2 regions of the Shewanella sp. Shew256 genome follow, and region 1 is predicted to be linked to the other one. Evidence: riboswitches for the same ligand, from Rfam matches in the RefSeq annotation. Region 1 holds a riboswitch; the other holds the start of a gene.
The links. Region 1 has a riboswitch for cobalamin ahead of B5P39_RS01330 (TonB-dependent receptor). Riboswitches for the same ligand answer to the same signal wherever they lie in the genome.
Positions count from the first base shown of each region.

Region 2: it holds a riboswitch for cobalamin, as region 1 does, so the genes downstream of both, B5P39_RS02295 (ABC transporter ATP-binding protein) here and B5P39_RS01330 (TonB-dependent receptor) in region 1, are expected to answer to the same signal.

Region 1 covers NZ_NAJR01000001.1:298,641-302,060, reverse strand. Annotated here, with positions in the region: gene B5P39_RS01330 (TonB-dependent receptor) at 1-1,564, opposite strand, end outside; cobalamin riboswitch at 1,674-1,903, opposite strand; gene B5P39_RS01325 (hypothetical protein) at 2,031-2,699, opposite strand; gene B5P39_RS01320 (hypothetical protein) at 2,946-3,420, opposite strand, start outside.
Region 2 covers NZ_NAJR01000001.1:545,706-549,125, reverse strand. Annotated here, with positions in the region: gene B5P39_RS02300 (FecCD family ABC transporter permease) at 1-936, opposite strand, end outside; gene B5P39_RS02295 (ABC transporter ATP-binding protein) at 933-1,913, opposite strand; cobalamin riboswitch at 2,047-2,213, opposite strand; gene B5P39_RS02290 (histidine phosphatase family protein) at 2,386-3,108, opposite strand; gene metH (methionine synthase) at 3,318-3,420, shown strand, end outside.

The DNA.
Region 1 (3,420 bases):
GAGTGACCTGCCAATCCCAATCGGCACTCGCGCCATAGCGACGTGAAGCATCGGCATTGACGTTGGCGCCTTGGAAGCTGCCACCAACAGGTTTTTCAGCACTTGGGTCGAAGACAATTTCATCTTCTAAATCGAGGCGATATAGGCTGACACGTAGGCTTTGGCTAGCCACAGTCCAATCCCAACCCGCCTCATAGGAGCGGCCCGTCTGCGGCTTTAAGCCATACACATCTTTCGGGGTGTAAGCTTGCTCATCGACCTTAGCAAAGCGGAAGTTTTCATCGCCACGTAGATAGAATCTGTGCTCGGCGCTCGGACGGTAATTTAAACCGAACTCGAATGCGGTCGCATCTTCATCTAAATCGATGCCGTTTGGATAGACATTGCCATCGACCAGATCGTCGGTCACTCGCGCATAACGTCCGCCCACCACATAGCTTAAGGTGTGGCTTAATGGCACTGTGGCTTGCAGGTAAGCACTCTGCATTTCCTGCACGTTGCTGCGCGCCATAGAGTCAAACTCGGCCTTACCGCGGCTGATATCCAAACCCGTGACTAGGTTTAGCTCACCTTGACGAGTGCTGTAGGTTGCGAGCGCTTTAGGACTAAACATCAGCAGCGAGCGAGTATTATGGCTACCCGCCCCCCAGTTTAATGAACTCACTAAGGTATCGCTGTAATCCAGATCCGCCGCCAAGGCCCAGTTTTGGTTAAGCTGATGCTGATAACCGCTGCGCGCCGCCGTGGTCATCTCATGAACATATTCGCTGCTATTAGAAGACTGACGTGGATTTTCTTTGAACTGTTCTACCGTCAACGAACCAGGATTTTCGCGGTCATCATCGTAATAGCTGGTTTCAACGAAGAAAGAATCAGTGGCGGTTTTATATTGAATACGGCCTAAGATAGAGCCAGTTTCATTGGCATTATGCTTGCGATAGTTATCGCCTTGGTTGTAGCTACCAGTCAGGAAATAGTGCCAATCTTTATTGATGGCGCCCGACACATCGCCGCGACCTTCGTAGGTATTAAAGCTGCCGCCGGATAATTGCACGCTGCCGCCCGTATTCTCAGGCGACTTGGTCACAATGTTAATCACCCCGCCTACCGCTTGGTCGCCATAGAGCACGCCGGCACTGCCAGATAGAATTTCAACACGCTCAATTAAATTGAGTGGAATCGCATTCAGGCTCGGGGCGGCGATATCGATATTATTTAAGCGACGACCATCGAGCAAAATCAGCGTGTTATTAACCGCAGAGCTCGCGCTAAAGCCACGCATCGCAAAGCTAGTACCAATGTTATTGTCGGACAGCTGAATACCGCTTTGACCACGTAAGACTTCGGTCAAGCTGGTTGCGCCACTCTGCTCAATCGCAGCGGCATCAATCACATTCACATTGGCGGCAATATTTAAGGGGGTCTTGTCTGAACGGCCAATGACGACAATATGCTCATCGACTTTGGCGACGCTGGCATCATCGGCCGCCACGGCGGGGGCGATAACAGAAAAGCTGCAAAGGCTGCCGATCAGCAGCGCGATTTTAGTTGGATGTGTTCCCATTTTACCTTTAACTCCTGCAAGGAAAACGGGGCATTGGCGCCACGATACCGTTGATTCAGTAACAAATACTGACAGTCACTATCGCATTTTGAGATCTGCCCACCGAAATCTCAAAAACACCTTTAGGGCCGGTCTCCGGACTTAGGCTATGCCTATCTCAACGAGAGATAAACGCGAAACTGACCTTTGCACACTCGATTCTCTGGCTCATCTTGAGCTACCTAACGAATGCGGTCGTCTCTCACCTTTTACCGTTGCGGGGGCAGTGCCAGAATTTCACTGGCTTCCCGATTATCTCGCGACGAATGCATCGCAAGCACCACAGAAGGTTGACTAAAAATGAGGTTCATAGGGCGAAAAAACCAGTTAACGCCCAACAAGGCTCGTGGCATATCAAGCCTGAGCGCGCGCATTATAGACGTCTATACGGATGAAAGTCCATGATCATCCGTCTATCGACTGACAACTACTTTAAGGAAAAGGGCGCCAAGGCTGAGATAAAGTCGGCACTGTTGGCCGCTTGTAGAGGAGGTTTATCGGCAGAAAACACCTCACCACGCATCGATTTATGCAGCAAATACAAATCCTTGTCGCCACTCACTACAGTGTAATAACCAATTTCGCCCTGGGGATGAGAGGTAAAGGCCGTTGGATTGAATTGAGTTGCGCCATGGACATTCGGCATAGTGGTACAACCGAGAATCGCTTGAAATCCGTCGTGACCATCCACTTGGGTATCCCCCAGCTTTTGGTAAACCACCTCACCGTCACAGGAGGCTTGGTAAGTCTCGGCCATCGCATCTAAAAACTGCTCCGGGCTCACGCTTTCGGCCATATCCTTAAAGCCTTGCACACAAAACAGCGCACTCCATTGATTGAGCGCCTCCTGCTCCGGCACAAATTCCGCCATAAACATACCCGCACGTTCTTCGTGATAGGCTTTGCGCCACCCCTCTGGCAGGTTAAATCCTAATTGCTGGCTAAAGACGGGAAGCACATGTGAATGGGAAGCACTGCTCTCATGGCGAGGCATATCCAATTTCGCCTCAACGGATTCGGAGCCGATTAGGCTGCATAGCATCAATACGCTCGCACCCTGCCATAACCTCATCTGCATATGGGGTATACATTTCATTATTATCATCCTTGTATCGCATTGTTATGGGTTAATACGACATATGAAATTGCATAGAAAACATCCAGCATTCTAGCGAAGATGTAAATAAGATAACAGTTAAAAAGCGAAACAAAATGATACTTATACAGTCATAACAACTGTAAAATAGTAAATAGCAGCTGAAGATAGGGGCTGTGAGGGATTAAAAAAGCTGGTGAATGGATCTTCACCAGCTGAGAAATGCCTTACATGCCCAACAATGAATTATTCAAATGACCAATTGATTTTCCGCTGCGGCCTTGCCTGACTCAAAATCGCCTGCCGTTGCTCCGGGGTCTCACATTGGGCAGCGAGGGTAAATTCCAGCGGCTTAACCACCAAGGAATCTGCAGGTTGTACCGGCGATTTATCAAACATTCCGAGATTCATCGACCAAGAGACCCATTCTCCCTTTTCACTGATCCCCACAAAACCATCATTTGCCTGCGCTAACCAAGTGAGGCGCGGAATGCGTTCAATCAGTTGCTCGACATTTTTAAGGTTTGCCCGATAACCGACGGGTACCACTTTGCCGTCGGGGCGCGTAAAGGCAAAGGAGGACTTGCCTAGGGTAATTTTGCTGCCCTGCTGCCAATACTTGTCGAGGATCTCTTGAGCCTGATGAAAGCCAAACAGATAGGTGTAATCCGTATCGTCGGCGAGAATTTGCGGCGTAGTGTTGTCACGCAGTAGCAAGAAT
Region 2 (3,420 bases), 250 kb from region 1:
GACAAAGCCAATACCACCACAAGTAGCCACTAAAATCGCGGTGATAAGCGAGCAGAGCAGCAGCATATTGAGGCGCAGCTTAGGCACATTCACCCCTAAGGTGTGGGCCGTTTCATCCCCCGCTTGCAGGGCCATGATTTGGCGTTTCCAACCTAGGATAATAAAAAAGCTAAGTAGCACCACTAAAGACGGCAGCACCAGCAGCGACCAACTGGCCTTAGCAAAACTGCCAAGGCTCCAAAATAACACCGATGCGGTAGCCTGCGGGCTGGCAAAGTACAGCAATAAACTGGTTAAGGCGCTAAACATAAAGGAGGTCGCCACGCCAGAGAGCAACATGCGCTCCACCTGACTCTTAAGGCCTAACCCAGCTAACGCCAGCACGATTAGCACCGACAGACTGGCACCAATAAAGGCGCCGAAGGGTAAGCTAAACCATAACAAGCCAGCAAAAGTCCCTGAACCGCTAAAAATCCCCGAATTGGCGATCGTGCCCGCATTGCCAAACAGGCCAGAACCTGTGAATAGCGTCAGCATGACCACGGCACCAAAGGAGGCGCCGGAGCTAATGCCGAACAGATAAGGATCGGCAAGAGGGTTGCGAGTCACGGTTTGCAGCACGCTGCCCGCCAAAGACAACCCCGCCCCCGCCACAAAGGCGAGTATAATCCGTGGCAGTCGCAGCTCCATCACAATCCGCTCTGTCATGCTGCTGGTGCTCACGGCCTCATCGGCCATAAACAAGTGACTGAGTTTATTGATAAACACCTGCAGCACATCTAAGAAGCTAATATTGGCCGCACCAAAACTCGCAGCGGCGATGGGGGTGAGCAGGGCAAAACCCGCCAAGCCTAAGATGAGCCATTGCTGGCGCGTGAGCGGCGTAAAAATGTGGCTAAAAAAATTCATGGTCACCAGTTTAAGTGTGTCTATCATGGCGTGTTCTCGACGCTCTCATTTAGCATTGCAGCTCTTTGTAAGACCTCGTTTGGCGCACCTGGGTTATGGCAGGCGCAAGCCTCTGACGCTCTAGCCTGAGCCGAAACTGCGTGGGAGTCTCTCGCCGCGTCCACAGCATCGCTCTTGGGCTTTTGATAACCATAAAAGTAATTAATCAAGGGGTTACCATGCTGGGGATGTGGCGTCACTTGGGCGCATACCCCAAAGACTTCGGCGATACGTTCCTCGGTTAGAACCTGAGCCGGCGTGCCCATGGCACTCACCAGCCCCTTGTCCAGCAGCAATAAGTGGTCGCACAGGGCGCTGGCTAAATTAAGATCGTGAATAGAGGCAATGACGCTGATCCCAAGGCTTCGCACTAGCTCTAAGATTTGAATTTGATAGCGGATATCGAGGTGGTTTGTCGGCTCATCTAAAATCAACAATTGCGGCTGCTGTACTATGGCACGGGCGATCAGGGCGCGTTGCTTCTCGCCGCCCGATAAACGATCGTATTGTTGATGCACTTTATGACTGAGGCCTACCTTTTCCAGCGCCTTAGCAATTTTTTCACCATCGCCGCTGGAGTTAGTATCAAACATCCCCTTGTGCGGCGTGAGTCCCATGGCAACCAATTGCTCTGTGGTCATATCGAAGTATTGCGGCGTATCCTGCTGCACCACCGCCACTTTACAGGCAAACGCCTTGGGCGACAGCTCGCTAATATCCTGCGAAAACAGACTGATATGACCTTTAGCAGGGCGAATAAAGCGGTATAAACAGCGCAGCAAACTGGATTTACCCGCGCCGTTGGGGCCTATCAGCCCGAGCATTTCCCCCTGCGGCAGGGCAAAGCTTATCTCCGAGAGGATGGTTTTTCCCTCAATCGCCCAACTCAATTGGCTGACCTTAAGTGCCATATTGGCGGAGGTCGCAGCGGGCGCTAAGGGCGCAAGGCTCGATGTGGAATGCATCACTAACGATTGCTCCCACATGGATATTGATTGGTGTTATCTGTGCCAGCAGCCGCTTGGGCCAACAGGGCGAAACTCATTAATGTCATCTTCTGCTCCCTCGAGTTACCCGCTCGAGAACTAAGGCTGCACGCAGCGAAAACAGAAATAGGCAGGTATCCTGACTCGTAGGGGAAGACACAAAGTTCTTCGACTACTCACAGTTGCGGGTACAGTTCGGGCTACTGACGGGCAGCTCCCCGATTCCCTATTATGTTTGGGTTATCCGGCGCGCTTCAACACTGTTGCCCTTAAGCAATAGCACTAAATTGCGCAAAATTCCTAACACCTATTTCTGCGACCTTTGAGCTTAACGTACTGGGTTCGTTATCTGGCTCAAATGTAAGGGAAAAGCATTATCCTATATCTTGCCCATTAGGCAATGCTGTTTAAATCAGAAAATTTTCATCATCCGATGACTGATGCTTTTAAGCTACTCACAGTGGCCCGATGGCCAGTCTAAACGCCAGTATCTTTTACCTTGCTCATCCTCGAGCACATTAATCGTCACCACCGCCGCCACGGGTAAGGCGAGCTGACTGTAAAAACCTAAGGTTTTCACCGCCCCCAGCGCTTTTGACATCAAGTGGCGAATAACCCCGCCGTGGGTCACCACCCAGATATTAGCCGCGGGTGCACAGGCATTAAACTCCCCATGGGCCTGTTCATCATCCATAGTCAGCAGGGCAAACTCTTTATCGAGGATTTGTGCTATCGCACCATCGATACGGGCTTCAAAGTTTGCCATGGCTTCACCATTAGGCGGCGTCACCTCCCAGGGATTCTGCCAATAGGCCGCCATCCGCTCGCCGTCGCGTTGATATAAGTCATCGAGCAGGCAGCCATCCCAATCGCCGAAGGCTATTTCCTGTAACTCCTCCAGCAGGTTGACCTTGAGCGGCAAAGGCGCGGGCGCATCTAAACTTATGCCTACTGACGCACTCGAATGCAGCTCGGCCGCAAAGGCCTTAGCAAACTCGGCGCAGCGCCTTGAGGTCGAGCTATAAATGCCGTGGCACACAGTCGCCTGCGCCGCCACCGCCGCCGACATCTGCCGCCAGCCCTTGTCGCTCAGTGGCACGTCGACTCGGCCCCGCAAAATAGCCCCGCCCTCGCATTCTCCATGGCGTAACAGTAATAACCAGAGCTGCTTCATCTAATCTTTCCTTTTAGCGTTTTTATCTGCCTTATCTCGCCTATGCTATACCAACTTTAGCCTTGCCCTGACAATCCGATGTCGCGTATTATGGACGTCTATACGTATAAATGTCCAAAACATAACGAACGACATTCAATAATAAAATGCAATTTGTCACCCGATTGCGTACTTTGGACTCAACTTAGCTGTAGTAAAGGTAATCATTTATGGCGATATCTCTCCATCGAGCCAGCCAAGCACTGGCAGACATTCGCAACCAGTTGTCAAAGCGCATTCTGATTTTAGACGGCGCCATGGGCACTATGATCC